DNA from 4 places in the Streptomyces sp. NPDC059452 genome. Region 1 is predicted to be linked to each of the others. Evidence: riboswitches for the same ligand, from Rfam matches in the RefSeq annotation. Region 1 holds a riboswitch; each other region holds the start of a gene.
What was found. Region 1 has a riboswitch for cobalamin ahead of ACFW9Z_RS05195 (ribonucleoside-diphosphate reductase subunit alpha). Riboswitches for the same ligand answer to the same signal wherever they lie in the genome.
Positions count from the first base shown of each region.

Region 2: another riboswitch for cobalamin. It lies ahead of ACFW9Z_RS14990 (ABC transporter substrate-binding protein); the one in region 1 lies ahead of ACFW9Z_RS05195 (ribonucleoside-diphosphate reductase subunit alpha).
Region 3: another riboswitch for cobalamin. It lies ahead of ACFW9Z_RS32140 (cobalamin biosynthesis protein); the one in region 1 lies ahead of ACFW9Z_RS05195 (ribonucleoside-diphosphate reductase subunit alpha).
Region 4: another riboswitch for cobalamin. It lies ahead of metE (5-methyltetrahydropteroyltriglutamate--homocysteine S-methyltransferase); the one in region 1 lies ahead of ACFW9Z_RS05195 (ribonucleoside-diphosphate reductase subunit alpha).

Region 1 covers NZ_JBHYVE010000002.1:493,814-502,508, forward strand. Annotated here, with positions in the region: gene ACFW9Z_RS05195 (ribonucleoside-diphosphate reductase subunit alpha) at 1-1,767, opposite strand, end outside; cobalamin riboswitch at 1,902-2,037, opposite strand; gene ACFW9Z_RS05200 (YbdD/YjiX family protein) at 2,217-2,420, opposite strand; gene ACFW9Z_RS05205 (carbon starvation CstA family protein) at 2,450-4,678, opposite strand; gene ACFW9Z_RS05210 (LuxR C-terminal-related transcriptional regulator) at 4,947-5,942, opposite strand; gene ACFW9Z_RS05215 (hypothetical protein) at 6,492-6,872, shown strand; gene ACFW9Z_RS05220 (glycosyltransferase family 2 protein) at 6,842-7,870, shown strand; gene ACFW9Z_RS05225 (lysylphosphatidylglycerol synthase domain-containing protein) at 7,981-8,695, shown strand, end outside.
Region 2 covers NZ_JBHYVE010000009.1:130,217-138,911, reverse strand. Annotated here, with positions in the region: gene ACFW9Z_RS15015 (sulfite oxidase) at 1-602, shown strand, start outside; gene ACFW9Z_RS15010 (adenosylcobinamide amidohydrolase) at 595-1,401, opposite strand; gene ACFW9Z_RS15005 (PRC and DUF2382 domain-containing protein) at 1,646-2,683, shown strand; gene ACFW9Z_RS15000 (ABC transporter ATP-binding protein) at 2,903-3,688, opposite strand; gene ACFW9Z_RS14995 (FecCD family ABC transporter permease) at 3,685-4,692, opposite strand; gene ACFW9Z_RS14990 (ABC transporter substrate-binding protein) at 4,806-5,858, opposite strand; cobalamin riboswitch at 5,917-6,104, opposite strand; gene ACFW9Z_RS14985 (beta-ketoacyl-[acyl-carrier-protein] synthase family protein) at 6,205-7,428, opposite strand; gene ACFW9Z_RS14980 (acyl carrier protein) at 7,425-7,706, opposite strand; gene ACFW9Z_RS14975 (acyl-CoA dehydrogenase) at 7,861-8,695, opposite strand, start outside.
Region 3 covers NZ_JBHYVE010000036.1:24,185-32,879, reverse strand. Annotated here, with positions in the region: gene ACFW9Z_RS32145 (cobyric acid synthase) at 1-1,408, opposite strand, end outside; gene ACFW9Z_RS32140 (cobalamin biosynthesis protein) at 1,405-2,355, opposite strand; cobalamin riboswitch at 2,544-2,677, opposite strand; gene ACFW9Z_RS32135 (hypothetical protein) at 2,837-3,070, opposite strand; gene ACFW9Z_RS32130 (anion permease) at 3,083-4,372, opposite strand; gene ACFW9Z_RS32125 (class II aldolase/adducin family protein) at 4,650-5,309, shown strand; gene ACFW9Z_RS32120 (alpha/beta hydrolase) at 5,545-6,672, shown strand; gene ACFW9Z_RS32115 (hypothetical protein) at 6,857-8,191, shown strand; gene ACFW9Z_RS32110 (VOC family protein) at 8,234-8,647, opposite strand.
Region 4 covers NZ_JBHYVE010000034.1:181-4,396, reverse strand. Annotated here, with positions in the region: gene cobF (precorrin-6A synthase (deacetylating)) at 77-883, shown strand; gene ACFW9Z_RS31450 (hypothetical protein) at 1,066-1,263, opposite strand; cobalamin riboswitch at 1,516-1,731, shown strand; gene metE (5-methyltetrahydropteroyltriglutamate--homocysteine S-methyltransferase) at 1,892-4,216, shown strand.

The DNA of each region.
Region 1 (8,695 bases):
GTCGTAGTGGTCGGGGTGCAGCACACCGCGCGCGGCCCGGGTCTCGGACCAGGCGGGCAGCGGGCCCGAGCGCTCGGCGAGGTCGCAGGACGCCTCGTACGCGGCCAGCATGATGCGCTCGGAGATCTTCGTGGAGAGCGCGCGCGCCTCGGGCGAGTCGAAGGGCAGGCGCAGCTGGAAGAAGACGTCCTGAAGGCCCATGGCGCCCAGACCGACCGGCCGCCAGCGGGAGTTGGAGTTCCCGGCCTGCTCGGTCGGGTAGAAGTTGATGTCGACGACCCGGTCCAGGAAGGTGACCGCCGTACGGACCGTGGAGTCCAGGCGCTCCCAGTCGATCGAGCCGCCCGTCACGAACGCGCCCAGGTTGACCGAGCCCAGGTTGCAGACGGCCGTCTCGCCGTCGTTGGTGACTTCCAGGATCTCCGTGCACAGGTTCGACGAGTGGACGACCCGGCCCGGCTCGGCGGTCTGGTTGGCGGTCCGGTTGGAGGCGTCCTTGAACGTCATCCAGCCCTGGCCGGTCTGGGCGAGGGTCCGCATCATCCGGCCGTACAGCTCACGCGCCGGCATCGTCTTGCGGGCCAGGCCCTTGGCCTCGGCCGCGCGGTAGGCCGCGTCGAACTCGTCGCCCCACAGGTCGACCAGCTCGGGGACCTCGGCGGGGGAGAAGAGCGACCAGTCGGTGTCCGCGTCGACCCGGCGCATGAACTCGTCCGGGATCCAGTGAGCCAGGTTCAGGTTGTGCGTACGCCGCTGGTCCTCGCCCGTGTTGTCGCGGAGCTCCAGGAACTCCTCGATGTCCGCGTGCCAGGTCTCCAGGTAGACCGCCGCCGCGCCCTTGCGCCGGCCGCCCTGGTTCACCGCCGCCACCGAGGCGTCCAGCGTCTTGAGGAACGGCACGATGCCGTTGGAGTGCCCGTTGGTGCCCCGGATCAGCGAACCCCGGGCGCGGATACGGGAGTAGGAGAGGCCGATGCCGCCCGCGTGCTTCGAGAGGCGCGCCACCTGGTGGTAGCGGTCGTAGATCGAGTCCAGCTCGTCCTTGGGGGAGTCCAGCAGGTAGCAGGAGGACATCTGCGGGTGCCGGGTGCCCGAGTTGAAGAGCGTGGGGGAGGAGGGGAGGTAGTCCAGCTTGCTCATCAGCCCGTAGAGCGCGGCGACCTCGTCCAGCGCGCGCACCGACTCGTCCTCGGCGAGGCCCGCGGCCACGCGCAGCATGAAGTGCTGCGGGGTCTCGATGACCTGGCGGGTGATCGGGTGGCGCAGCAGGTAACGGCTGTGCAGCGTACGGAGACCGAAGTAGCCGAAGCGGTCGTCCGCGCCCTCGGCCAGCGTCCGCTCGACCAGCGCGTCCAGCGCCTTGGCGTGCAGCTCCACGAAGGCGGCGGTGCGGTCCGCGATCAGGCCCTCGCGGTGGCCCACTGCGACCGAGGCGGAGAAGGACGTGGCGCCCTGGCTCGCGGCCTCGTCGGCGATCGTACGGGTCAGCAGCCGGGCGGCGAGCTTGGAGTACGCCGGGTCCTCGGAGATCAGGCCCGCGGCCGCCTCGGTGGCCAGCGAGCGCAGCTCGGCCTCGTCGGAGCGGGCGTTGCGCCCGCGCAGCGCGGAGGCGGCCACCCGTCCGGGGTCGGTGTCGGGCAGATCGACGGTGAGGTCGGTCAGGGTCCGCAGCAGGGCGGTCCCGGGTCCGTCGTTCGTGCCTGCTCCGGACGTGGTGGAGGCAGCGGATTCGGTGGCTGAAACCGGATCGGCGGGCGCGATGGTCACTGGGCTTTCCCTCGCTCGGCTGGGGGCCGGCGGCGAGCGGGGGGAGCCGGGCAGCGCGGTGCCCACAGGGCAGCACTGATCACGGCGTCCACCGGCCCATCCGCGAGGCCCGGACGTCTGCCGTCCGGTTCGGTCGAGCCGGACGTACTGTCGACAGGTCTTCGGACTTCGGGTGTGCAAAAGCACACTGATCACACCGTTGCGGGACAGTTCCGGATTCACACCGGATTCCCCTGCGGCGACAGCGAGGTCGAGCATACATGTGGGGGCCGCCTGATGAGGAAGCCCCCACATGTTGTGTCGGCGTGAACAGATGTTGGTGTGGCGGTCTGGTTTCTTCGCCCGGCTTTTTCCGCATCGGCGGCGGGCGGGCGGGCCCTCGCGGTGACGCGGAACGGGGCCGCCGCGCCCCTGGAAGGGGTGCGACGGCCCCGTTCGGCCGACGGTGCTCAGCAGCAGCGGAAGCCCTCGCGGGGGTCCGCCTCGCGGGCGTCCATGCGGCTGCGTTCGAAGGCTCGGCGGGTCATGACCGGCGTGTCCGGATCATGAGACCTCGCGTGCGCCACGTAGCGGTCATATGTCGACTCGCCGGTCAGCTCGCGGACGTACCAGCGGATACGCCCCGCCACCCGCCGTACGTCCCCGATGGTCACGACCGCCACCCGCCGTACATCCGCGATCGTCATGAGCGGCTCCCCGTGCCCGCCGCTGCCTCCTTGCGGATGCCGCCCTCGGGGCCGACGCCCGCCGCGAGCAGTTCGGCCTTCTCCTCCTTGGTGGCGATGAGCGAGGCCGGGGCGACGAGCTTGGACTCCACGTACGGCGTCTCGTGGAGCTTGATGCTCTCCGGGTCGCGGATGGCCCTGTAGCAGACCCGGCCGGCGTCCACGAGCACCACGATGATGAGGATCGCGAAGAGCGCGCAGAGCACACCGTCGACGGTGGAGTTGGTGACGACCGTCCGCATCTCCTCCATGTTCTTGGCCGGTGCCAGCACCTCGCCCGCGTCGATGCCCGCCTGGTACTTGTCGCGCTGGGCGAAGAAGCCGACCTTCACGTCCGAGGAGAAGATCTTCTGCCAGCTCGCGGTGAGGGTGACCGCCACGTCCCAGGCGAGCGGGACCGCGGTGACCCAGGCCCACTTGAGCCGGCCCGACTTGACCAGCAGCGTGGTGCAGACGGCCAGCGCGACGGCGGCCAGCAGCTGGTTGGCGATGCCGAAGAGCGGGAAGAGCTGGTTGATGCCGCCCAGCGGGTCGTGCACGCCGACCCAGAGGAAGTAGCCCCAGCCGCCGACCACGACGGCGCTGGCGAACCAGACGCCCGGCTTCCAGCTGACCTCGCGGAACGGCTTGTAGGCGTTGCCCAGCATGTCCTGGAGCATGAAGCGGCCGACCCGGGTGCCGGCGTCCACGGTGGTGAGGATGAAGAGCGCCTCGAACATGATGGCGAAGTGGTACCAGAACGCCTTCATCGCGGTCCCGCCGATCACCGCGGAGAAGATCTCCGCCATGCCGAGCGCGAACGTGGGCGCGCCACCGGTCCGGGAGAGCAGACTCGCCTCCTCGACGTCCTTGGCGGCCTGGGCCAGGGCGTCCGGGGTGATGGTGAAGCCGAAGTTGGCCACGGCCTCGGAGGCGGACTGGACGCTGTCGCCGATCACCCCGACGGGCGCGTTGATGGCGAAGTAGAGACCGGGGTCGATGATGCAGGCCGCGATCATCGCCATGATCGCCACGAACGACTCGACCAGCATCGCGCCGTAGCCGATCACCCGGATCTGTGTCTCCTTCTGGACCATCTTCGGGGTGGTGCCCGAGGAGACCAGGGAGTGGAAGCCGGAGAGCGCGCCGCAGGCGATGGTGATGAAGACGAACGGGAACATGGAACCGGCGAAGACCGGGCCCGAGCCGCTGGTGGCGAAGTCGGTGACCGCGGGCATCTTCAGGGTCGGCAGCGCGACGACCACGCCCAGGGCCAGCAGCCCGATCGTGCCGATCTTCATGAAGGTGGAGAGGTAGTCGCGCGGGGCCAGCAGCAGCCAGACGGGGAGCACGGAGGCGAGGAACCCGTACACGATCATCCAGATGACCAGCGTGCCCGGCTCCAGCGTGAAGAACTCCGCCCACGACGACTCGGCGACCCAGCCGCCCGCGACGATCGCGAGCAGCAGCAGCGCGACGCCGATGAAGGAGACCTCGCTGACCTTGCCGGGCCGCAGGATGCGCAGATAGACGCCCATGAAGAGGGCGATCGGGATCGTCATGCCGATGGAGAAGACGCCCCACGGAGAGTGGGCGAGCGCGTTCACGATGACCAGCGCGAGGACCGCGAGCAGGATGATCATGATGACGAAGACCGCGATCAGGGCGGCGATCCCGCCGACCGGCCCTATCTCGTCACGCGCCATCTGGCCGAGCGAACGGCCGTTGCGGCGGGTGGAGAAGAACAGCGTCACCATGTCCTGGACGGCACCGGCGAAGATGACGCCGACGACCAGCCAGATCGTGCCGGGCAGATAGCCCATCTGCGCGGCGAGCACCGGCCCGACCAGCGGGCCCGCCCCCGCGATGGCGGCGAAGTGGTGGCCGAAGAGCACCCGGCGGTCGGTGGGGTGGAAGTCGACACCGTTGTCCAGCCGCTCGGCCGGGGTCGCGCGGTTCTTGTCCGCCTTCAGGACCCGGTTGGCGATGAACCGGGAGTAGAAGCGGTACGCGATGGCGTACGAGCCCAGCGCCGCCAGCAGCATCCAGGCGGCCGAGACCTCCTCGCCCCGCGAGAGCGCCAGGGTGGCCCAGCCGGCGGCGCCCGCCAGGGCGACCAGGCTCCAGACGGCTATCGACTTCGGGGACAGCGACCGCCGTCCCGGTGCTTGTGGAACCGGTGGTGCTGGTGTGGGCGATTCCGGCATGACGATCCGTCCCCTCGCGTGATCACTGTCGCAACGTGCGCGAAATCTAGGTGCTCGTGGCCGCTCTCCGGAACCCCTGTCCGCATTCCGGTCCGGCATCACCGATGCCCCGCAGCCCCGTATTTCCGTTGTTCCGCAGTTGGGACACGGGCGAGGGGAGGAATCGGTTCACGCGTACTCAAAGGAAGTTCACGCGGGCCCCAAAGGAGATTCACGCGACCTCCAGAAGGATCGGGTCGTCGCCGAGGGGACCGGCTCGCCGGGGCAGTCAGATCCAGCCCCGGCGGGCCGCCTCCGCTCCGGCCTGGAAGCGGCTGCGGGCGTCCATACGGGCGGTCAGCTCCGCGTTCATCCGGCGGACGGTCCGCAGCGAGACCCCCAGGCGGCGGGCTGCGGTGGCGTCCGTGTGCCCCTGGGCCAGCAGGGAGAGCAGCTCGCCCTCCTGCGGAGTCAGGCCGTCGCTGTCCCTCGGCGGTTCGGCGCCGAGCGGGGTGGCGGCGGCCCAGAGTCTCTCGAACAGCAGGCGGGCGACCAGCACCGCACCCTTGCTGCGCAGCTCCAGCGCGCCGGCCCGGCCGTCGTCGGGGTCGAGCGGGACGAGGGCCACCTCGCTGTCGACCACGACCATGATCAGCGGCAGCGTGGGTAACGTACGGCTCTCGGCGCCGAGTCCGCCGATCCAGTTCACGTACCGCAGGGTGTCCGGGTCGTTGCGGAAGCTGTCCTGGTAGATGGAGCGGATGCGCACGCCCCGCTCCAGGGCCTGCTGGTCGAGCGGCTTGCTGGCTGCCAGGGTGTCGGGGGCCTGGGCGCCGCCGGGCAGCAGGGAGAGGCATTCGGACCTGGCCAGTTCGGCGAGCTCGGTCAGCCGCTCCCGTACGGCGTCCAGCCCCTCCAGCCGCTTGATGACGTCGAACCCGCGCTGCGCCCGGCCGCCCCGGTGGGCGGTGAGGGCGGAGACCGCGTCCCGGGCGACCTCCAGGCCCCGCTGCTGCCGGGCCAGCTCCGCCTCCCGCCGGGAGAGCAGGAACGGCAGGCTGGCGGCCGGGTCCAGGGCGCGGAAGACCGGGGGGTCACCGGCGGTGGAGCGGTCGTCGTGGTTGTCCAGCAGGCAGAGCTCGGCGAGCCGGTCGAGGGCGTCGCGCACGTCCTGCTCGCTCCGGCCCAGCCGCGCGACGATCTGGTCGAGCCGCAGCTCGGGTTCCTCCAGGACGAGCCGGTAGACGAGCTCCGTCCGCGCATCCAACCCCAGTACCTGAAACATCTCTGGCTCCCCCACCGATGTCACGCCGCGCCTGAACGTCGATGCAGGGCCGGGACACCCTCATCGGCACCGGCGCGAGTGTAGAGCGAGGGGGCCGGATAGGTATAGACCAAGTCCATGGGGTGGATACGGGACATCGCCCGCCCGGCACCCGTCCGCCTCGCCCGGTCCCCATCCGGCCGCTGCCCGGAGTGTGGACACCTCGCGCCCGCACCGTGGCCGCTAGGTGCCTGGCCACCGGCTGCCAGCAGGGCTTCCCCGCAGGTGGCGGGGGTGCGTACGGGGCGGCGGGCGCTGGCAGCCTGCTGCCCGTAACTCCCGGCCACCCGGCAGGGCGTGACCCCCGGACAGCCGTGACGCCATGCTCGGGCCGTGCCCAGACATTCACACGCTGTTGATGAGAAGGAGTCCCGCATGCAGGCCCTCCGTACGCTCTCCCTCCGCCTCGCCCTGGCCTGCGCCCTCGCCCCGGCGCTCCTGGCCGTTCTCGCCCCCGCCACCCGGAGCGGCTTCTCCTGGGGGTGACCCCGGGAGAAGAGAACCTCCTCCGTGTACCTGGTGACCGCGCTGCTGGTGCGGACCGAGCCCCCGGAGCCCGCCGCCTGGACCGCCCGTGAACTGGCCCGGCGGCTCCGGGCCTCGGGCACCGGAGCGAGGGCGCGCCGCCCCGGCCCGGACGGTCCGCACCCGGCCCACCTGTACGCCACCTCGTACCTCGGCGAGACCGTCCGCGCCGCGCTCTACATGGAGGACTCCGACCCCCTCCACGCCGAACTGGCCGCCCTGGACTTCCTCCTCGCCTCCCTGGCCGCCGACCCCGGCGCCCGGGGCTGGCACCTCGCGGTCCTGCGCCGCCCGGACCTGCACCGACTGCCCGAACGGAAAGGACCCGACCCGCCATGTCACGGGAGCACCCCACCGTGTCCGTGATCATCCCGAACCACAACTACGAGAAGACCCTGCGGGCCTGTCTGGAATCCGTCTTCGCCCAGACCCTGCGCCCGCTGGACGTGGTGGTCGTGGACGATGCCAGCACCGACTCCTCCCGCGACATCGCCCGGGAGTTCCCCTGCGTCCTGGTGGCCCGCCCCGACAACGGAGGCGTCTCCGCCGCCCGCAACCTGGGCGTCGCCGCATCGCGCGGCGAGATCCTGTTCTTCCTGGACTCCGACATCGCGCTGGCCCCGGACGCGATCGAGAACGCGGTCGCCCTGCTGGGCGCCGACCCGGAGACCGGCTGCGTCCACGGCGTGCTCGACCCCGAACCGCTCTACGACGACGGGCCGGTGGAGGTCTACCACTGCCTGCACGCCCACTTCTGGCGCCGCCGCAGCGCCGGGATCGTCGGCACCGCCTTCTTCGCCCTGGCCGCGATCGAACGCCGCGTCTTCGAGGCCACCGGGCCCTTCGACGAGAACCTGCGGGACTCCGAGGACGTCGAGTACAGCGACCGCCTCGCCGCCACCCACCGCATCCGCCTCAGCGAGCGGGTGACCGGCCGCCACGACGACGTGGACCGGCTGCTGCCGATGCTCGCCGAGCAGTACCGCCGCTCCCAGCTCCTCGTCCCGGTCGCCGCCGTCGAGCGCCGCCGGGGCGGCGGGCTCCGGGCCAACCGCACGCGCGGGGTCCTGGCCGCCGCCCTGGTCCCCGCCACGCTCCCGCTCGCGCTGCTGACGCCCTGGCTGCTCGCGGTGCCCCTGGCCTGCGCGCTGGCCTTCGCCCTGGCGGACGTGGAGCTCTCCCGCTTCGTGGCCCGCCGCGAGGGGTGGCCCTTCCTCCTCCGCTTCACCGCCCTGCACTTCGCGGTCCACCTGGCCCTGGTCCTCGGCGCGGTCCACGGGGGCGTCCGCTGGCTGGTGGACCCGGGCTTCGGCCCCTCCGTCCGGCGGCGCCGGGACCGGCCGTCGGCCGTGGTCGCGCGGTGAGCACGGTGACGCGGGACGGGGGCGCTGGTGCTGGTGCGGCCGTTCCGGGCGGCGGTGCCTCCGAAGCCGTTCCGGGCGACGGTGTGTCCGAAGCCGCTTCGGGTGATGGTGTGTCCGAAGCCGCCCCCGTACGGCCGTCCCGGCGCGCCCGGGTCTTCCGCCTCGTCGCCGCCCTCGTCCTGATCGCGGCCACCTGCTTCGCCGTGGGCGGTGCGCTGCGCGGTGCCGGTACGGAGGTGGCGCAGGCGGCCGGACGGCCCGGGGGCGTGCTGCTGCTGGTGGCCGCCCTCCTCGCCAACGCGGCCGGACTCGTCCTGTCGATGCTCTCCTGGCGGGTCCTCGTCGTGGACGGCGGAGCAGGGGACGGCGGCGCGGGCGAGGGCGGTGTCCGTGGGCCGAAGGCCCGTACCTCCGACATCGCGCGGATCTTCTTCATCGGCGTCATCAGCAAGTTCGTCCCCGGCCGCATCTGGGGCGTCCTCGCCCACATCCAGCTCGGCAAGGCCCTCGGCATCGCCCCCGAGCGGATGATCGCGGCCTTCGGGCTGGGCCTCGTCATCGGGATGACCACCGGCGCCGCCGCTGGACTCCTGGTCGCCCCGGCGGTGTTCGGCGCCCATGCCTGGGTCTTCGCCCCCCTCGTCCTGCTCGCCGCCGCGGCCGTCGTCCGGCCCGGCTGGGTGGGCCGGCTGGTCGCGTGGACCATGCGGCTGGCCCGCCGCCCCGACCGGGCCGCCGCCTCCTCGCCCCGGGCCCTGCGGCTCTCCATCGGCTGGGCCTGCGCCTCCTGGGCGGTCTCCGGGCTCCACCTGTGGGCCATCGCCG
Region 2 (8,695 bases), on a different contig from region 1:
GGGTGCGCCGTCCGCTGCCGGTGGCGAAGGCGCTGGACGACGTGCTGCTCGCGTACGAGATGAACGGTGAGCCACTGCCGCCCGACCACGGGTACCCGGTCCGGGTGATCGCGCCGTCGTGGGTGGGCATCGCCAACATCAAGTGGGTCGGTGACATCGAGGTGAGCGCCGAGCCGCTGCTCACGCCGTGGAACACGGGCCTCTACCGGCTGTTCGGGCCCGGCCATCCGCCGGAGGGCAGCGCCCCGCTGACCCGGCAGACACTCAAGAGCGCCTTCGAACTGGCTCGGGGGGCTTCGTTCCCGGTCCACCGCCGTACGGTGCTGACCGGCCGTTCCTGGTCGGGCGGGGCGCCGGTGCGGTCGGTGGAGGTCAGCACCGACGGCGGGCTCCACTGGCGGCGGGCCCGGCTGCACGACGTGCCGCGGGCCGGGAGCTGGGTGCGGTGGTCGGCGGACTGGGTGCCCACGCGGAAGGGTGCGACGGAGCTGCTGGCCCGGGCCACGGACCGTTCCGGGCGTACGCAGCCGAAGGTGACGGCGCACAACACGCAGGGGTATCTGTTCGACGCGGTGGTGCGGCACCCGGTGACGGTCAGCTGAGGTCCCGGGCCGGGCGGGCTCCCGCCCGTACGGCGGTGTGCACGGCGCGGGCGATCCGCGCGCCCCAGGTGGAGCGGGGTCCGGCGAAGGGTTCGCCGCCGTCGGGCCCCGGTTCGGGGGCGGCGACGCAGACGGCGTCCGTGGGAGTGCCCGAGCAGTCGAGTCCGGCGTCCAGGAGGGCCTGGACCTTGGCCTCGGTGGCGGTGGCGACGGCGTTGACCAGGGCGGCGTCGGAGAGGGCGGTGGGGAGCGTGACGACGATGTTGATGGTGCCGGGGCGGTGCGGGGCGCCCGGGCCGGAGGCCGCGTTGTCGGGGGCCGCCGCCCAGCCCCGTACGCCGAGGCCCGTGGTGACGGTCGCGGTGACGCCGCCGTCGTGGCCGGTCGTGTACGCGGCGACCTCGGCGGCGGTCATCAGCCCGGCGCCCGGGCCGGTGAGCCCTTCGGCGGCGGCGATCTCGGCGAGGTGGCGGTCCGGGTCGAGACGGGGGTAGCCGCCGGGGACCTGGGCGTTGAGGACCCAGGCGCGGGGGCCGATGCCGCCGCCGAGGACCGCGCTGCTACACACCCGTACCCCGGGGCCCAGCCGCCACACGAGGTGGTGGAGGTGGTGGCCGTCCTCGTGCCGGTCGCGCAGTTCACCGCGCGCTTCACCGCGTGGTTCACCGCCCGACTCACCGCCCGGTTCAGCGCACTGGGCGGGCAGGTGGACGCGTACGGAACGGATGGCGCACCCCTGGTGGCTCGGCGGGACCGGCGATGGCCCGTCCTCCCGGGGCTGCCGTGCTCCGCCGATCATATGCGGGCCGCGCCCGCTCACCTCGTGGGCGGGGGCTCGCACCCCCTCACCCGATTGGCCTAACTGATCCGGGGGCCGCTCAGCGCGCTCGTACGGGGCCAGCAGCGACCGCAGGGCTTTGGGGCCCCTTCGGCCGGGTGGCCGGGAGGTTGCAGCGCCCAGGCGGGTGAGGCGCGATGGAAGCCGGACGTGCCACATCTGGTGGAGCCACCCACAGGGCGCGCCCAGCGAGGAGGGTTCGGTTATGGGAGCCGCTGACGGTTTCACGGATTCCGGAGAGCTCGACGGTCTGACCGTGTACGACAACGAGGGTGAGAAGGTCGGCAGCGTGGGCCGCGTGTACGTCGACGACGACACCGGCAAGCCCGACTGGGTCACGGTCAAGACCGGTCTGTTCGGCATGAAGGAGAGCTTCGTACCGCTCGCCGGAGCCCGTCGAGTGGGCTCCGACCTGCACGTCTCGCACTCCAAGGACACGGTCAAGGAAGCGCCCCGCGTGGACGCGGACGCACACCTCTCCGTCGCCGAGGAGGAAGAGCTCTACCGGCACTACGGCCTGTCCAGGAAGACCGGCAACCTCGGTGACACCAAGGGCACCGACACGGGTACGGGCACCGGAGCCGACGCCCGTACCGTCGCCGGAACCGGTGCCATGGGCGCGGCCGGAGCGGGTGCGGCGGGCACGGCCCGGGGTACGGGCGCACCGCAGAGCGCCAAGGCGACCGGCAGGACCACCACGAGCGCCGGGGCGGCGGGTATGGCCGGTGCGGGCACCGGTACGGGCAGGCACCGCGAGACGGACGTCTCCGCCACGTCCCGCCCGTTGGCGGGCGCCGGAGCGGGCACGTCCCGGTCGGCCGACCTGAGCGGCAAGGACGAGCTGATCCGCTCCGAGGAGCAGCTGCACGTCGGTACGGAGGAGTACGAGAGCGGCCGGGCGAGGCTGCACAAGTACGTGGTGACCGAGGAGGTGACCCGGTCCGTGCCCGTCTCCCACGAGGAGGTACGGGTGGTCCGCGAGCCGCTGCGGCCCGGCGAGAAGGTGACCGGGACCACGGACTTCGGTGAACAGGACGTGGAGGTCACCCTGCACGCGGAGCGCGCCACGGTCCGCAAGGAGGCCGTCCCGGTGGAGCGGGTCCGCCTGGAGACCGAGCGGGTCACCGAGCAGAAGGAAGTCTCCGCCGAGGTCCGCAAGGAGAAGATCGACTACGCGGACGGCACGGACATGGGCACCGGCAAGGACACCGGTGGCGAGTTCGGCCAGGGGCGCCGCCGCTGACGGCACCCCTCCGGCGGCCGGAAGGCCGCTCCCATGTCCTCGGTCTCCGGGCGGGCTCGTACGACGGGTCCGCCCGGAGGGCTGTCCGGGGCCGGGCACCGGCTTCCGGGGACGCGGCGGGAACCGTACGCGTTCGAGGACACGGCGGGAACCGTACGCGTTCGGCGGCACGGCGGGAACCGTACGGCCGACGGCACGACCCCGCCCGTACGCGTCCGGTCAGCGGCGTGGCAGGAACCGTACCGAGGGGCGTCCGTCCGGCCCGTCCGGGGTGACGACCGCCCGGACCCCGTAGACGTCCTCGATCAGCTCCTCGGTGATGACCTCGGCCGGGGTGCCGCCCGCGATCACCCGGCCCGCCTTCATCACGGTGATCCGGTCGCAGAACATCGCCGCGAGGTTGAGGTCGTGCAGGGCGATGACGCTGGTCAGGGGCAGCCCGGCGACCAGGGCGAGCAGTTCCAGCTGGTGCTGGATGTCCAGGTGGTTGGTCGGCTCGTCCAGGAGGAGTTCGCGGGGCTGCTGGGCCAGCGCGCGGGCGATCTGGACGCGCTGGCGCTCGCCGCCGGACAGGGTGTGCCAGGACTGGGCGGCCCGGTCGGTGAGCCCGGTGCGCCGCAGGGCGTCGGTGACGGCTTCCTCGTCGGTGCGGTCCGGGGCGGACCAGGCGCGGCGGTGCGGGATGCGGCCGAGGCGTACGACGTCCAGGACGCTGAGGTCGACCTGGGTGACGGCGTGCTGGTCGACCACGGCGATCCGTCGCGCCACGGTGCGGCGGCCGAGACCGGGCAGCGGGTCGCCGTCCAGGGTGACGGTGCCGGTGTCCGGGGCGAGGAGGCCCGCGAGGATGCGCAGCAGCGTGGACTTGCCGGAGCCGTTGGGGCCGAGCAGGCCGACGGTGGCGCCGGGCGGCGGGGCGATGTCCACCCCGTCGAGGATGAGCCGGCCGCCCGCCTCCCGGCCGACCCGTTCCGCGCGCAGCCCCTCGGTGGCCGTGTTCGTCATGACGTACTCCGGGTCCGGTAGAGGACGAGGACGAAGGCGGGGACGCCGATCAGCGCGGTGACGACGCCGACGGGCACCTCCTGCGGGTCCAGGACCGTGCGGGCGAGGGTGTCGACCCAGACCAGGAAGACGGCCCCGGCGAGGGCGGTGACCGGCAGGAGGCGCCGGTGCCCGGAGCCGGTGAGGGCGCGGGCCGCGTGCGGCAGGACCAGACCGACGAAGCCGATCGCCCCGGCCGAGCTGACGAGGGCGGCGGTCAGCAGGGCGGTGGTGCACAGCAGCACGATCCGGGTGCGGGCCACGTTGACGCCGAGCGCGGCGGCGGCGTCCTGCCCGAAGGCGAAGGCGTCGAGCGTACGGGCGTGGGCCAGGCAGACCGTCAGACAGACGGCGAGGACGGCTGTGCAGAGCGCCACCTCGCTCCAGCCGACCCCGCTGAGCGAGCCGAGCAGCCAGAACAGCACCCCGCGGGTCTGCTCGGCGTCGGCGGAGGTCATCACGACGAAGGAGGTCAGGGCGGAGAAGAGCTGCATGGCGGCGACCCCGGAGAGCACCACCCGGTCGGTGGTGGAGCCGAGGGTGTGGCTGAGCAGCAGGACCAGGGCGAAGGAACAGATGGCCCCGGCGAAGGCCCCGGCCGACAGCGACACCGCTCCCCCGCCGACACCGAGGACGACCACCACGACCGCCCCGGTGGAGGCTCCGGAGGAGACGCCGAGGACGAAGGGGTCGGCGAGCGGGTTGCGTAGCAGGGACTGCATCACCGTGCCGCAGACCGCGAGCCCGGCGCCGCACACGGCGGCGAGCAGGGTGCGGGGCATGCGCAGGTTCCAGATGATGCCGTCCCGGATCGGGCTCAGCTCCGAGGCGCCGAAGCCGAGGTGGGAGGCGACGGCGGACCAGACGTCGGGGACGGAGATCCGGGCGGGCCCGATCGTGACGGCGACGGCTATGGAGAGCAGCAGGAGAAGGAGTCCGCCGGTCCAGAGCAGCACCTGGAGCAGGCCACCGAACTGCCGTGCGGCGACGGGCTGTTGCCCGGCCGCCTGCTGTCCGGTTGGCTGCTGTCCGGCCGGCGGTTCTCCGGCCTGCCGCTTCGCCGTCAGGTTGCCGCTGCTCACTCCGCGAGCCCGAAGTCACGCAGCCCCGCGGCCACGCGCTCCAGTCCCTCGACCGTCCGGATGGTGGGGTTCATGGCCTGGCCGCTGAGCAGCACGTAGCGGCGGTTCTTGACGGCGTCCATCGTCTTGGTGACCGGGTTGGACTCCAGGAACTCGATCTTCTTCTCGGCGCTCTCGGCCGTCTGCATCGTGCGGCTCAGGTCACCGATGACCAGGACGTCGGGGTTGCGGTCGGCGACGGTCTCCCAGCTGATCTGGGGCCATTCGTCGTGGGTGTCGTCGAAGACGTTCTTGGCTCCGAGCTCCCGGGTGATGACCCCGGGGGCGCCGCAGCAGCCCGCGAGGTAGGGGGCCTTGGAGTCGGAGAACCAGTACAGGAGGGAGGTGTCGGACCCGTCGATGCCGTCGGTGGCCTTGTTCACTCGGGCCTGGAGCTTCTTCACCAGGGCGTCGCCGCGCTCGGGGACGCCGAACACCTGGGCCAGTTCGCGGACTTCGGTGTAGACGCTGTCCATGCTGAGGGGTGCGGTACGGGCTCCGTCACCGCCGCCGCTGTTGTCCTTGCCGACGCAGTCGGCGGGCGAGATGTAGGTGGGGACGCCCAGCTTCTCGAACTGCTCGCGCGGGGCGACGCCGCCCTTGGCGAGGGTGGAGGCGAAGGAGGCGCTGAGGAAGTCGGGCTCCTTGTCGAGGACCTTCTCCGATGAGGGGCGGTTGTCGGAGATCCGCTCGACGCCCGCGTTGGCCTTCTCCAGGCCCTTCATGACCGGGTCGCTCCAGGTGGCGGTGGCCGCGATCCGGTCGGCGAGGCCGAGCGAGAGCAGGATCTCCGTCGATCCCTGGTCGACCGAGACGGCCCGCTGGGGCGGCGCCTTCACGGTGACAGTGCGCCCGCAGTTCTTCAGGGTGAGCGGGAAGCCGTCGGCCTTGTCGCCGCCGCCGTCGGCGGACGAGGTGGTGGACCCGCCGCCGCAGGCGGTGAGCAGGACGACACCCGCCGCGAACAGGGCGGCGGTGCGTATCGGGGCGGGGGTGGCCTGGGGCAGCACGGAGGACCTCGGTGTCTCTGGGCCCAGCCGCGGAGCCCGTCGTACGGTTCCCGGCCCCGGGTGCGGGGCCGGTGCCAGCAGGTCTTCGGACTCGGGTTCGTCCGGGCGGGACGCCTTCCCGGAGCAGGGTGCTGCTCCAGTGGCCGTGGCCCCGCCCGTCCCCCTCACCGCTGCGCGTCAGTTCCGGATTCGCACCGGATTCCCTGACCCCGTCGCTGGGGTTCGACTGGCCCCGGCAAGCTATCACGGGTCTTCGCGCAGCTCAGAGCCGGTGCGGGTAGTGGTGCCCGGTGGGCCGGTGCGGCGCGGGATCGTCCCGCCGCACCGGCCCAGTGATGTCCTCCGGTTACGGGGCCCGGAGGGCGATCACCGCGTTGTGTCCGCCGAATCCGAAGGAGTGGCTGACGGCCCGTCGTACGGGCAGCTCACGCGGGACCTTGGTGACGCAGTCGATGGCGAACCCGGGGTCGGGGGCGTCCAGGTTCGCGATCGGCGGGATCGTGCCGTGCTGGAGCGTCAGGACGGTCAGTCCCGCCTCGATGGCCCCGGCCGCCCCCATGCAGTGGCCCAGGACGCCCTTGGGGGCGGTGACGGGCGGCCGGTGCGGGTAGGCCCGGCCGATGAGGGCGGCCTCGGTCGCGTCGCCCTGGGGGGTCGCGGTCCCGTGCGCGTTGACATGGTCGACGTCCTCGGCCCGCCAGCCCGCGTCGGCCAGCGCCGCTTCGACGGCGGCCCGCGCCACGTCCCCGGAGGGGTGCGGACTGGTGGGGTGGTGCGCGTCGGTCGTGGCGCCGGTGCCGGCCAGCAGCGCCCGGGGGGCGGCTCCTCTGGCCCGGGCGTCGTCGGCCCGCTCCAGGACCATGATCGCGGCGCCCTCGCCCATGACGAGCCCGGCCCGGTCGGCGGCGAAGGGGCGGCAGAGGCGGGCGGGGTCCCCGTCCCGCAGGGCCGCCGCGCCCGAGCGGGCGAAGCCGGTCATGGCGACCGGGAAGACGATCGACTCGGTGGCTCCGGCGATCGCGATGTCGCACTGGCCCAGCGCCAGCATGTCGCGGGCCACGGAGAGCGCGGTCACCCCGGACGAACAGGCCGTGCACGGTGCCAGGCTGGGTCCGGTGGCCTTCATCTGGATGGCGATCTCGGCCGCGGGCATGTTCGGGATGGTGAGCAGGATGCCCGACGGCGAGGTGGCCTCGGGGCCCCGGCGCTCCAGGGCGACGGTCTGTTCGGTGAGCCCGGCGGAGCCGCCGCTGCTGGTGCCGACGACGACCGCGACCCGGGTGCCGTCCCAGTGGGCGGGGTCGAGCCCGGCGTCGGTCACCGCCTCCCGTGCGGCGAGGACGGCGAACTTGACGTACCGGCCCATCCGGAAGGCGGTGCGGCCGCCCACCGCCCCGTCCAGGTCGATGCCGGAGACCGTACAGGCGAAGTCGACGGCGCAGCCGCGCAGTTCGGGGACGGTGCGGGCGAAGGAGCCGCCTCGGCAGACCCCGTCCCAGGTGGTGTCGGTGGTGTGGCCGGCCGGGGTGATCATTCCCAGGCCGGTGACGGCGATGGCGGGTCGGTTCATCGGGTGTTGCTCACCGGCACCGCACTGTCGGCCGCCTCGCCGGCGACGGCCGCGTCGATGAACGCGGAGATGTCGGCCAGCGTGGCGTCCTTGTAGAGCTTCTCGGAGTCGGCGGTGACGCCCAGGGTCTCCTTGATGATGACGGCGAACTCGGCGACCGCCAGGGAGTCCATCTCCAGGCTGTCCATCGTGGACTCCGGCAGGATTTCGGCTGCGGGCACCTTGAACGTCTCGGTCAGCACCTCGGTGATCTTCGGGTGGATGGTCTGGGTCTTCACGGTGTTTCCTCTCATCGGCGACTCATCAGCGGCTCGTCGGCGGCCCATCAGGAGCTCATGGGCTCCTCATCGGCGGCTCGTCGGCGGCTTCACGTACGGCGGTGGTCGAACGCTTCGACCCCACCGCCGAAGTAACTGGATGACGATCTTCCGGTTACGCCCTGGGGCGAACCGATTCGTCTACGCTCACCTGCGGCTTCTCGAACCACCGGGAGAGCATCGAGGTGGTTCCCCAGTACGCCAGCAGCACTCCGCGGGTACCGAGCGCCGCCACCTTCTCGCGCAGCGGACGCCTCTTGCTGCCGCAGGCGGCCCGCCGGAAACCCGCCGTTCGACCCCCGGCGCCCCCTGGCCTGCGGTCGCGGTGCCAGGACCCCTCCGGGTCGTCGTAGGCGTCCGCGTAGCCGGGTCCGGCGATCGGCCAGTCCGACATCAGGCGCTCCGGCAGCGCGAACGACCTCACCAGGGCGGGGGCGTGGCGCGCCACGGTGGCGATGAGCCGCTCCACCGCGTCGGGCAGCAAGGACACCTGTTCGGCGGTCAGCCGTCCGGTGGCGAGCAGGTCACCGCTGTTGCGGGCGATCCACTGGAGGGCGAAGAGCCGGTGCAGCTCGGTCAGCCGCTCACGGGCCGGACCTTCGGGCAGTGCGGCGGCGGCCTGTTCGTACGCCTCGCCCGCCTGCCGGTAGCCGTACGCCTCCACCCCGCGCAGCGCGGCCCCCGACGCGGCGTTCCACCGGCCGAGCGGGTCGCCGGAGGGGGCCGCGCTCATCCGTTCCCGGGCCCGGGTGAACCAGATGGCCTCCACCGCCGCGAGCAGCCGGCCGAGGAACCGGAGGTCGTCCAGCTCGCCGGGTTCCGCCTCGGTCTCCTCCCCGACCGTGGCGCTGAACAGCATCTCGGCGGCGGCCTTGGCGTGGACGGCGAGGTTGTCGCCCTCGGCGGTGATCGCGCCCTCGATGCCGGTGAACAGCTCGGTCATGCCGTTG
Region 3 (8,695 bases), on a different contig from region 1:
CCCCCAGCCGGTCCAGCTGCTCCTCCCGCAGCACCCCGAACCGCGTGTCCGGCGCGGGAACGAACCGCCGCCCCGAGGCCCGGGCCACCTCCACCAGGAACCGCCGCCGGAACGCGTCGCTCTCCAGCGACCCGTGCCAGTGCGTCCCCCACACCGCCCCCACCCGGCACCCGTCGAGGAACGGCTCCCCGCCCCGTACATCGGCCACCCCGTGGTGGATCTCGTACCCCTCCACCGCCTCACCCAGCGCCGAACCCACCGGCCGCGCCAGCGTCTTGGCCCGGTCGAAGCGAATCCGTACGGGAAGGACCCCCAGCCCGTCCACGACCCCCGCCCGCGACTCCACCTCGTCCTCGATGCGCTCACCGAGCACCTGGAACCCGCCGCAGATCCCCAGCACCGGCCGCCCCTCCGCCGCCCGCCGGACCAGCGCGTCCGCCAGCCCCCGCTCGCGCAGCCAGGCCAGCGCCTTCACCGTGCCGCGCGTCCCGGGCACGATGACGAGGTCCGCGTCGGCCAGTTCGTCCGCCCGGTCCACGAACCGCACGACGACGCCCGGTTCGGCGGCCAGCGCGTCCACATCCGTGAAGTTGGACATCAACGGCACCGCGCAGACCGCGACCCGCAGCACGTCCTCCCCGTGGGGCGGCGCCACGACCGACTCACGCACCGCACCCCGCAGGGACACCCGCAGGCCGTCCTCCTCGTCGATGCCGAGCCCGTGGGCGTACGGGAGGACCCCGTACGTCCGCCGCCCGGTCAGCCCGTACAGCATGTCGAGCCCCGGTTCCAGCAGCGAGACGTCACCCCGGAACTTGTTCACCAGGTAGCCCGCCACCAGCGACTGGTCCTCGGCGCTCAGCAGCGCCGTCGTCCCGAAGAACGAGGCGAAGACCCCGCCCCGGTCGATGTCGCCGACCACGAGTACGGGGAAGCGGGCCGCCCGCGCGATCCCCATGTTCACGATGTCGGTGCGGCGCAGGTTGATCTCGGCCGGTGACCCGGCCCCTTCGCAGATCACCGCGTCGTACGTCGACCGCAACTGCTCCAGACAGTCCACGACCGTCCCGAGCAGCGCCTCCTGACGGCCCCCGTGGTAGCCCCGGGCGCTCATCTCTCCCACCGGCTTGCCCATCAGGACGACCTGGCTGGAGCGGTCGCTGCCGGGCTTGAGCAGTACCGGGTTCATCAGGGCCGTCGGCTCCACCCGGGCGGCCTGCGCCTGCATGGCCTGGGCGCGCCCGATCTCCGCGCCCTCGCGGGTGACGAAGGAGTTGAGGGACATGTTCTGCGCCTTGAACGGCGCGACTTTCACGCCCCGGCGCACCAGCCAGCGGCAGATGCCCGCTGTGACGACGCTCTTGCCCGCGTCCGAGGTCGTCCCCGCGACCAGCAGCCCGCCGCTCATACCCTGCCCCGCTTCCGTTCCACGGCCAGCCTGCCCGCCACGCACACCCCGAGGGCCAGTGCGCCCACCCGGCGCGACAGCCGCACCGCGCGTTCGATGTCCGCACTCCGCACGTCCCGGCCGGACGCCCCGTTCAGGACCGGCCGGTGCTCCACGCGCCCCGCGTACGCCAGCGTCCCGCCGAGCCGTACGCCGAGCGCCCCCGCGAACGCGGCCTCCACCGGTCCCGCGTTCGGGCTCGGGTGGCGCCCCGCATCCGCCCTCCAGGCGCGTACGGCCTCCGTCGGCCGCCCGCCCGCCGCCACGGCCAGCGCCGCCGTCAGCCGGGCGCCCGGCCACCCCACCACATCGTCCAGCCGGGCCGAGGCCCAGCCGTAACGCCGGTGGCGGGGCGACTTGTGGCCGACCATCGCGTCGAGCGTGTTCACGGCCCGGAACCCGACGAGCCCCGGCACCCCGCCGATCGCCCCCCACACCAGCGCGCCGACGACGGCGTCCGAGGTGTTCTCCGCGACCGACTCGACGACCGCGCGGGCGATCTGCGGCCCGTCCAGGGAGTGCGGATCGCGCCCGCACAGGTGCGGCAGCCGCTCCCGGGCCACCTCCAGGTCCCCGGCGGCCAGCGCGCCCCCGATGGCACGGGCCTCCCGGCCCAGCGACGTACCGCCGACGACCGACCAGGTGGTGGCGGCGGTCAGCGCGACGGCGAGCGCGGGACGGTCCCGTACGGCACGGGCGGCGAGTGCGGCGGCCCCCACGGCGCCTCCGGCGCAGATCAGGGTGTGCAGCGCGCCCCGCCCCCGGTCGTCGCGCCACAGCAGGGACTCCACCCGGGCGGCGGCCCGGCCGAAACCGGCGACGGGGTGCCCTCGGCGCGGGTCGCCCAGCAGAGCGTCGGCGATCAGCCCGGCGGTGGCGCCGTACGCGAAGACGCGACCGGCACGCACCTGGCCACGGGCACGCACATCGGCACCGGCACGCACCCCGGCGCGCACATCGACACGCACGGGGTCAGGCCGTCGCGGGTCGGGACGTTCCGGCGTGAAGGGGCACGGGATGCGGCGCTCGGCGGCCAGGCATGGCGTTAAGTCCTTAACTCAGGGTCCGCGCCCTGGTTCGACGTGACCGGCGACGAGAGTCTCCTGGCTTCCGGATCCGCAGTTCCCCCGGCCTTCCAGCCCGCGTGGTGGGGGCCGTGACATCCGGTGTGGGGGAGTGCTCCCCGGTGACAGTGGCGGGACCGCGCCGGATTCGCACCGGCTTCCTCTTCTGTCGCCGTAAATGGCTCCGGCAGTCCACCACGCTGCGAGAACGGCCGTCAACTTGCTGTTGACCTGCGGAGCTCCAGTGTGCGCAGACGCACATCGGGCCGGACACACGGTGGTGTGTCCGGCCCGAAGGAGTGCGGAGGGGGTGCGGTGGGGCGCGTCAGGCGACGATCAGATAGATGCCGTACGCGACCGCCGCCACGCACGCCGCGAAGCAGGCGTACGCGCTGGTGCGCGCCAGTACGGCCGAACCGCCGGAGGCTCCGGCGCCGCCGGCCGGGGCCGACAGCTTGGAGAGAGCGACGATGCCCACGGTGAAGAGGGCGACCAGGACGACGGTGACCACGAGACTGACACCGAAGACGGAGGCGAGAGCTGCCCAGTCGATTTTCATACGGATCTGTCCTTACACCGTGGCCGAGGGCCGCGCCGTGTCGTCGGGCGCCGCGGTCGGAGCCGGGATGGTGGTCGAGAGGTCGGTGGGGTGGGCGCCGAGGGTGGGCGGCGGCTGGACCGCGGCGATGGCCGTGGTCACGACGCCCTGGGGCTCGACGTCGGCGACTGTGCCGTGGTCGGCCGTGCCGTCCGTGTCGTTGACGTTGGTGTGGTCGACCGGCTCGCGGCGCGAGGCCAGCCAGATGGCGAAGGAGCCGCCGACGAGGATGACCGCGGTGGCGGCGATGCCCCACGGACCCTGCTTGGTGAGGAACTCGGCACCCGCGCCGACCAGGGCCGCGGCCGGGAGCGTCAGACCCCAGGCGACGAACATCCGGGTGGCCGTGGACCAGCGGACCACACCGCCCTTGCGGCCGAGGCCCGCGCCCATCACGGCACCGGAGCAGGACTGGGTGGTGGAGAGCGAGAAGCCGAGGTGCGAGGAGGCCAGGATGACCGTGGCCGCGCTGGTCTGGGCGGCGAAGCCCTGCGGCGGCTGGAGGTCGGTCAGGCCCTTGCCCATGGTGCGGATGATGCGCCAGCCGCCGAGGTAGGTGCCGAGCGCGATGGCGACACCGGCCGAGACGATGACCCACATGGGCGGGTTGGAGCCCGGGGCCAGGACACCGCTGGTGACCAGGGCCAGGGTGATGATGCCCATCGTCTTCTGGGCGTCGTTGGTGCCGTGGGCGAGCGAGACGAGACCGGCGGAGGCGATCTGCCCGGCCCGGTAGCCCTTGGCGGTCGACTTCTGCTGGTTCGGGTCGGTGACGTTCCGGTTGATCCGGTACGTCAGCCGGGTGGCCAGCATCGCGGCGATACCGGCGACCAGCGGGGCGGCGATCGCGGGCAGCAGCACCTTGGTGACGACGGTGCCGCCGTTGATCGAGGACCAGCCGGCCGACATCACGGCGGCGCCGATCAGACCGCCGAACAGGGCGTGGGAGGAGCTGGAGGGCAGCCCCAGCAGCCAGGTGAAGAGATTCCACAGGATGGCGCCGACGAGCGCCGCGAAGATGACCTCGGTTCTGATGCCGTCTTCGTTGACGATCCCGCCGGAGATCGTCTTGGCGACCTCCACCGACAGGAACGCGCCGATCAGGTTGAGAACGGCGGACATGGCCACCGCTGTCTTGGGCTTCATCGCGCCGGTCGAGATGGTGGTCGCCATCGCGTTGGCGGTGTCGTGGAAACCGTTCGTGAAATCGAACACGAGAGCTGTTACGACCACAATCGCAAGCAGCAGCGTGATGTGTTCCATTTACCCAGGCAATCGTTCGACGTCAGTGGCTCGTGGACCGTAGGCAACCTGGGTGAACGGAAGATGAACTGGGCGGGTCGCTGTGGTGACCCCAACTGGAGTCGAGTGGTTCCGTTTGTGTGCGGGAGGGGCTGCGGAAGGCCGGTGGGGCACCGGCTGGGCTGCCCTTTACCCCTCATTGGCGAAGACTTTGACGGGCCGTTCCGGCCCCGGAAGAGATCCCCGTCACGTGGGGGATCACGTTCCGCTTCCGGGTCGTCACCCCTACGCTCGCCCCATGAACGAGCAACAGCCGGAATCCGTCGTCCGGGCCTGGCGGGAGGTGGTCGACACCGCCCGCCGGAGCGCCGCCGACGGCCTGGTCGTCGGCACCTCCGGCAATGTGTCCGCCCGGGTCGGGGACCTGGTCCTGGTGACCCCCAGCGGGGTGCCCTACGACCGGCTCGGACCGGGGGACGCGGTCGGGGTGGACCTCACCGGGCGGCAGGTGCTCGGGGAGCTGAGGCCGACCAGCGAGCTCCCCCTCCACCTCGCGGTCTACCGGGAGACCGGGGCCGCCGCCGTGATCCACACCCACGCGGTGCACGCCACCGCCGTCTCCGCGCTCGTCACCGAGGTGCCGCTCGTGCACTACGCGGCCGCCCTCCTCGGCGGTCCCGTCCGCACCGCCCCCTACGCCCGCTACGGCACCCCCGAGCTGGCCGACGCCATGCTCGCCGCCCTCCGCGACCGCACCGGCTGCCTGCTGGCCAACCACGGCACCGTCACCTACGGCTCCACGCTCGACCGGGCCTACGAGCGCACCGCGCAACTGGAGTGGCTCTGCCGGCTCTGGCTCACCGCGAGCTCCCTGCCGGGCCGCAGCCCGGCCCTGCTGAGCGAGGCCCAGCTGGACGAGGTGACCGAGGCGCTCAAGGGGTACGGGCAGCCGGGGTGACCTGTCCGGGGCTTCCTGACCGGCCCGCCCCGCGCCCCGCAACCGCGCCACGCCACGCCACGCCACGCACCCGCCCCGAGCCCGCGCCACGCACCCGCCCCGCACCCGCGCCCCGCGCCCGCACCCGCGCCCCGCACCCGCGCCCGCGCCCGCGCCCGCGCCCCGCACCCTCCCCGCCACACCGGACGGCCCCCGCCCGCTGGCACCGCGCCTCCCCGCCCACGACACTGAAGCGGTGCGCCCGGCAACTGCGACGGCAACGGCCGTCACCACGATCCTCGGCGCCGGTGCGGCAGCGGTCGCGGCCGGCCGGTACGCCAGCGACGCCGCCCTCAGGGCGGCCCCCGGGCGGCCCCTCCCCACCGACCGCAGACTCACCGTGCACGCCACGGGCATCGGGCGGATCACCCTGACCCGCTCCCTCACCGCGCTCCGCCCCGGTACGTACGGGATCGAGGGCCACGGCATCCACGCCGTGGTCGGCCCCGTGGTCGAAGGGGCCGGATCCACCGCCGACACCGTCGTACGCAGACTGGAACGGGTCACCCGCGGCATCCTCGAACCCGGCGTCAAGGTCCGCCTCACCCCCGAGCTGTACCGCGGGGACCCGGGCGGCGCCCTCGGCCTGGAGTACCGGGAGGTCGAGATCCCCGGCGAGCTCGGCGGACTGCCCGCCTGGTGGGTGCCCGGCAAGCGCGACACCTGGGTCATCACCGCCCACGGCCTCGGCACCACCCGCGAGCACCCCATGAACCTGATGGGCTTCCTGCACGGACAGCAGCTCCCCGTACTGGACATCGCCTACCGGGGGGACGCCGGAGCCCCCCGCCCCGCCGACGGCCTCGGCCACCTCGGCGCCTCCGAATGGCGCGACCTGGACGCCGCGATGCGCTTCGCCCTCCGCTACGGCGCCCGGAACGTGATCCTGTACGGCTGGTCCACCGGCGCCTCCATGGCCCTGCACGCCGCCGTCAACTCCCCGTTGCGCGAGCGCGTCGGCGGCCTCGTCCTGGACTCCCCGGTCCTGGACTGGCAGACCACGCTGCGCGCCCTGGCCGCCGCCCGCGGTGTCCCCGCCGCCCTGCTGCCGCTGGCCGTCCGCGCCGCCCAGGGCCGGACCGGGATGACCTCGGCCCCGCTCCTGGACGCCGCCCTGCCCGACGCGCTGCCCGCCCCGGCGCTGATCCTGCACGGCCCGGACGACACCATCGCCCCCTGGGGCCCCTCCCGGGAGCTCGCGGCCCGCCGCCCGGACCTCATCAGCCTCCACTCCGTACGGCAGGCTCCGCATGCCTCGATGTGGAACGCCGATCCGGGCCGCTACGAAGAGGCCCTCAGGCGCTTCCTCACGCCCCTGATGTGAGGTGTTGCGGGGATCGGTCCCTTTGGTCGCCGCACCCCGGTAACCCCGCTGGTACCGGTGAAACGCCTTCCGTTTGGGCTTTCGGGCCGTCAGAGGCAAGACTGCTCCCGTGACGTCCCGTACCCCGCGCGACTCCAGGCTGCGACTTGTCCGCCCACGACCCCTCGCCACCGCCCGCAGGGCCGTGTCCACCCGGCGCACCAGGCCGGCCCCCAGGCCCCCCGAGGGCACCCCTCCCCGCCCCGAACTGGCCCGTCAGGCCAGGGCGGTCCTCGCTGACGCCGTGCGCATCGCCCACTGGGCGGCCGGCGCACCTGCCCCCGGCAGCTCCGCCCCGCTCGCCGCCCAGGCCCTCGAACGGGCCGCAACGGCCCTGGAGCTCTCCCCGGCGCAGGTGCGTGCGGGCTGGGACCGGGCCCGGCTGGCCGGCCTCATCGAACTGCACGGCGACACCGCCCGCCCCGGCTGGCGGCTGCGGGCCTGGGACCGGGACGACTCGGCCGTGCTGCGCGGCTGGGTCGCGCTCTTCGACGCCTGGTCGCTCGTCCACGCGGCGCCCGAGGGCATCGAGGCCGGTGCGGTGGCCGAAGCCGTCGAGGCCGTGCCCCAGGTGCTCTCCCTCCTCCAGCTCTCCGCGGGCCCCGTCTCCGTACCCGCCCTCCTGGACCTCCTCGCCCAGCGCATCGCCGAGCTCCAGGAGGAGCGCTGCGAGGTGCCGTACGGGGCGGGCAGGACGGCCGGTCCGGGCGGCCGGGCGGACGAGGACTGCCCCACCCCGGCGGCCGACCGGAGCGCCGACCTCGACGCCCTGCTGCTCGACTGGGCCCTGGAGGGCCTCGCCGCCGTCGGCGCGCTGACCCTCGGCAACGGGCACGCCACCCTCACCCCCCTCGGCAACTGGGCGGTCTGGGTCAAGCTGGAACAGATCTGCGTCGCCGCCCAGAGCCCGGCCGGGAACATCGAGCAGTCCGCCGCCGACATGCTGCTCGGCTGCGCCCGGCTCACCCCCGGACCGGCCCGCGACGAGTACCGGGCCTGGCTCGCCGCCCGTACGGTCGGCAGCGCCGTCACCGAACTGCTCGCCGTCGCCCGGGGCGAGGACGCGCTGCTGCGGGGACTGGCCTTCGAGGCGCTGCGGGTCGTCGGTGCCCCCGCCGAGCCCGAGGTCCGCGCCGTGGTCACCAACCCCTCGCTGCGGCCCTACGCGCTGCTGTGGCTCGCCGAGTACGAGGGCGCCGACCCGGACGACGCGCAGGAGATCCTCAGCCGGGAAGAGGCCACCTGGCTCTGGGTCGACACCGCCGCGGCCGTCGCCGACCACGGGGAGACCGGGCTGCTGGTCCGCCACCTCGACTCCGCCGTCCAGGGCACGGTCCCGGCCCTGCTCGACGAGGTCCGGGCCGTCGGCCACCCGCGCACGGTGCAGGTCCTGGTCGCGCTGGCCGCCGCCCACCCGGACCCGGCCCTGGCCAAGGCGGTCCGCCGGGCCGCGTTCCAGGTCCACACCGGCGGAGCCTGAACCTCACACCGGGGGCCCACCCCCGACGGGGTCCGCCGCCGCTCAGCCGGCGGACCCCGGGGCGTACGTCCCGAAGCTCCATACGTTGCCCTCGGCGTCCCGCGCCAGATAGTCCCGCGAGCCGTAGTCCTGGTCCGTCGGCTCCATCAGGATCTCCACCCCGAAGTCCCGGGCCCGGGCGAAGTGCTCGTCCACCTCGTCCACCACCACGTACACCCCCGCCGGACCCGCGCCCGCCATCGCCCGGGCGAACACGCCCTCCCCGCCCTTGGTGCCGAGCATCACCCTGCCGTTGCCGCAGGACAGCTCGGCGTGCAGCACAGAGCCGTTCTCGCCCTCGTAGACCGCCTCCTCGGTGAAGCCGAACCCCTCCGTCAGCGTCCTGATCGCGGCCTTCGCGTCGTCGTACAGGACCGTCGGGTAGATCGTGGGAACGCCCTTGGCCGCGCCTGCCATCGCACTCACACCTCTCGTGACATCCGTACAGCCGTGCATCGGCACATC
Region 4 (4,216 bases), on a different contig from region 1:
CGCCTCGCCCCGGGCGCGCTCGCCCGCCCCGCCCCCTGGCCCGATCGGGCGCCCGCCCCTGGCATGATCGGCCGACATGAGCGACGCGCCACCACCACGCCACATCCTCGTCATCGGCATGGGTGCCGGTGACCCCGACCATCTGACCCTCGCCGCGATCAAGGCCATGCGCAGGGCGCAGGTCTTCTTCGTACTCGGCAAGGGCCGGGAGAAGGACTCCCTGACCCGGCTGCGGCGGGACATCCTGGCCGAGCACCTCACCGGCCCCTACCGGGTCGTGGAGGCCGAGGACCCCTGGCGGGACCGCACCCAGGACGACCGCGGGCGCTACACGACGGCGGTGCACGACTGGCGCCACCGCCGCGCCGACATCTGCGAACGCCTGATCATCGAGGAGCTGGCGCCGGGGGAGTGCGGGGCGTTCCTGGTGTGGGGCGACCCGTCCCTGTACGACAGCACCCTCGCGATCCTGGAGGACATCCGGGACCGGGGGACGGTGGAATTCGGCCATGAGGTGATCCCCGGCATCAGCAGCGTCTCGGCGCTCGCCGCCCGCCACCGCACCTCCCTGAACCAGGTCGGCCGCCCCATCCACATCACCCCCGGCAGACGGCTCGCCGAGGGGTTCCCGGACGACGACGGCGACATCGTCGTGATGCTCGACGGCCACGAGACCTTCACCCATCTGACGGGCCGGGGCCTGTGGATCTACTGGGGCGCCTACATCGGCACCCCGGACGAACTCCTGGTCTCCGGACCGCTCGACGAGGTCGCCGGGCGGATCAGCCGGGTGCGCGCCGAGGCCCGCGAACGGCACGGCTGGATCATGGACACGTACCTGCTGCGCCAGGGCCCGGGGACGCCGGGCGGCGCGGGGGCCTGAGGGCGCCTACGCCTCAGGCGGCGCGGGCGGCGCTTGCGGCCTGCCCGGCCGGGCACCCCGGAGGCGCGGGCGGCGTCGGCCGCTGATGGGCCCCGGCCCGTGAGCGGGGGCCCGGACAAGGAGTGGCGGGCCGGGCGAGGCGCGGGCGGCCGCCGCACCTCGTCGTCGGACCCGGCCGGAGGTCAGCTCCGGGACTCGTGCGCCCTGATCACGCCGAGCCCGTGCCCGAGGCTCGGGCACTCGGCGGTGAGGTCGTTGCCCCGCACCAGATAGTTGTGCACGCGCCCATCGGTGGGCCGCTCGACGGCCCGGTACAGGGTGCCGTTCACGGTGATCGTCCAGTCGTCGCCGTCCTGGGCCCACCCGACTGTCTTCTTCATATGGCGCTTCCCTCATTCGTCGCCGCCGCGGGTCGGCGGCCGGGTATTGGCAAGAAGAACGGCCTGTGACGCTCTGTGGTTCCGGCTCGCCTACGCCATTCGGTTACATCTGGGTCACCATGCCCGCACGAACTGACCGCAAGTCAGCGAACCGGCGAAGAGGAGCGGAACCCGCGTCACCCGTTCGGAGGTCGTGTCTCATATCACCGTCCGAAGTGTGAACAACGGTGTGCGCCCGGCGGTCGCCCCCTTAGGGTGACCGGTGCAGCTGGTTCGCCCTGTCCGCCAGGCAGGGTGTCGTAAGAGGGAACCCGGTGGGAATCCGGGACTGCCCCGCAGCGGTGAGTGGGAACGACCGCCGTCATACGCACTGGGCCCGGCCGGGCCTGGGAAGCGACGGCCAGTAGGTGTCTGCCCCGGCAGGCGTGCCCGCGAGTCCGAAGACCTGCCCGTTGCCCGCACGCGACCGTTCGTGTGCGGAGTTCCCGGTGACCTCGTGGGCGGGTCGGCGTAACCGTCGGGTGGACGGACACGGTCAACGTGTCGGCTTTCCGCCCGATTCGTCACCCCTTCGCGTCCGCGTCCCGTCCCGGGATCAGCTGGATCCATGCTCGCGAAGGAGAGTCACGTGACAGCGAAGCCCGCAGCCGCGGCAGCACGGGCCACCGTGTACGGCTACCCCCGCCAGGGTCAGAACCGTGAACTGAAGAAGGCCATCGAGGGCTACTGGAAGGGCCGCGTGGACGCGGACACCCTCCGGCAGACCGCCGCCGAACTGCGCAGGGGAACCTGGCAGCAGCTCGCCGAGGCCGGAGTCCACGAAGTGCCGACCGGTGATTTCTCGTACTACGACCACGTTCTGGACACCAGTGTCATGGTCGGCGCTGTCCCCGAGCGGCACCGCGAGGCCGTCCGCACCGACGCCCTCGACGGCTACTTCGCCATGGCCCGCGGTACGCAGGACGTGGCCCCGCTCGAAATGACCAAGTGGTTCGACACCAACTACCACTACCTGGTGCCCGAGCTGGGCCCGGACACGGTGTTCACCGCCGACTCCGCCAAGCAGGTCGCCGAGTTGAAGGAGGCCCTCGCGCTCGGGCACACCCCGCGCCCGGTCCTCGTCGGACCCGTCACCTACCTCCTGCTCGCCAAGGCTGCGCCCGGGGTGGCCGCCGACTTCGAGCCGCTGACCCTGCTGGACCGGCTCCTGCCCGTGTACGCCGAGGTCCTTGCCGACCTCCGGGCCGCGGGCGCCGAGTGGGTGCAGCTGGACGAGCCCGCCCTCGTCCAGGACCGCACCCCGGCCGAGCTGAACGCCGCCGCCCGCGCCTACCGCGAGCTCGGCTCCCTCACCGACCGCTCCAAGCTGCTGGTCGCCTCCTATTTCGGACGGCTCGGCGAGGCCCTGCCGGTGCTGGCCAAGTCCCCGGTCGAGGGGCTCGCGCTGGACTTCACCGAGTCGGGCGCAGCCAACCTCGCCGACCTCGCGGCGGCGGGCGGACTGCCCGGCAAGCGGCTGGTCGCGGGCGTCGTCAACGGCCGCAACATCTGGATCAACGACTACGAGAAGTCGCTCGCCACCCTCGGCACCCTCCTCGGCCTCGCGGACCGGGTCGACGTCTCCGCCTCCAGCTCCCTGCTGCACGTCCCGCTGGACGCCCGGGCCGAGCGTGACATCGACCCGCAGATCGCCCGCTGGCTCGCCTTCGCCCAGCAGAAGATCCAGGAGATCGTCGTCCTGGCCCGCGGCCTGTCCGGCGGCACCGAGGCCATCGCCGCCGAACTCGCCGCCAACCGGGCCGACCTGGCCTCCCGTACCGACGCCGTCATCACCCGCGACCCGGCCGTCCGGGCCCGTACGGCGGCCATCACCGACGCCGACGGCCGCCGCTCCCAGCCGTACGCGGAGCGGACCGTCGCCCAGCGCACCCACCTCGGGCTGCCGCTGCTGCCGACCACCACGATCGGCTCGTTCCCCCAGACCACCGAACTCCGCACCGCCCGCGCCGATCTGCGCGCGGGCCGGATCGACGAGGACGGGTACGAGGAGCGGATCAAGGACGAGATCCGCGAGGTCCTCTCCTTCCAGGAGAAGGCCGGGCTGGACGTCCTGGTGCACGGCGAGCCCGAACGCAACGACATGGTGCAGTACTTCGCCGAGCAGCTCACCGGCTACCTCGCCACCCAGCACGGCTGGGTGCAGTCGTACGGCACCCGCTACGTCCGGCCGCCGGTCCTGGCCGGGGACATCTCGCGCCCCGAGCCGATGACGGTGCGGTGGACGACGTACGCGCAGTCGCTCACCGAGCGCCCCGTCAAGGGCATGCTCACCGGCCCGGTCACCATGCTCGCCTGGTCCTTCGTCCGCGACGACCAGCCGCTCGGCGAGACCGCCCGCCAGGTGGCACTCGCCCTGCGCGACGAGGTCGACGACCTGGAGGCGAGCGGCACTTCGGTGATCCAGGTCGACGAGCCCGCACTGCGTGAGACGCTGCCGCTGCGGGCCGACGAGCACGCCGCGTACCTGGAGTGGGCGACGGAGTCCTTCCGCCTCGCCACCTCCGGGGTGCGGCCGGACACCCAGATCCACACCCACATGTGCTACGCGGAGTTCGGCGACATCGTCCAGGCCATCGACGACCTCGACGCCGACGTCATCAGCCTGGAGGCGGCCCGCTCGCACATGCAGGTCGCCCGCGAACTGGCCGCCCACGGCTACCCCCGTGAGGCCGGACCCGGCGTCTACGACATCCACTCCCCGCGCATCCCGAGCACCGAAGAGGCAGCGGCCCTCCTCCGCAAGGGACTTGAGGCCATCCCGGCCGAGCGCCTGTGGGTGAACCCCGACTGCGGCCTGAAGACCCGGGGGTGGCCCGAGACCCGGGCCTCCCTGGAGAACCTGGTCGCCGCCGCGCGGGAGATCCGCGCGGAGCTGCCCACCGAAGCGGCGTGA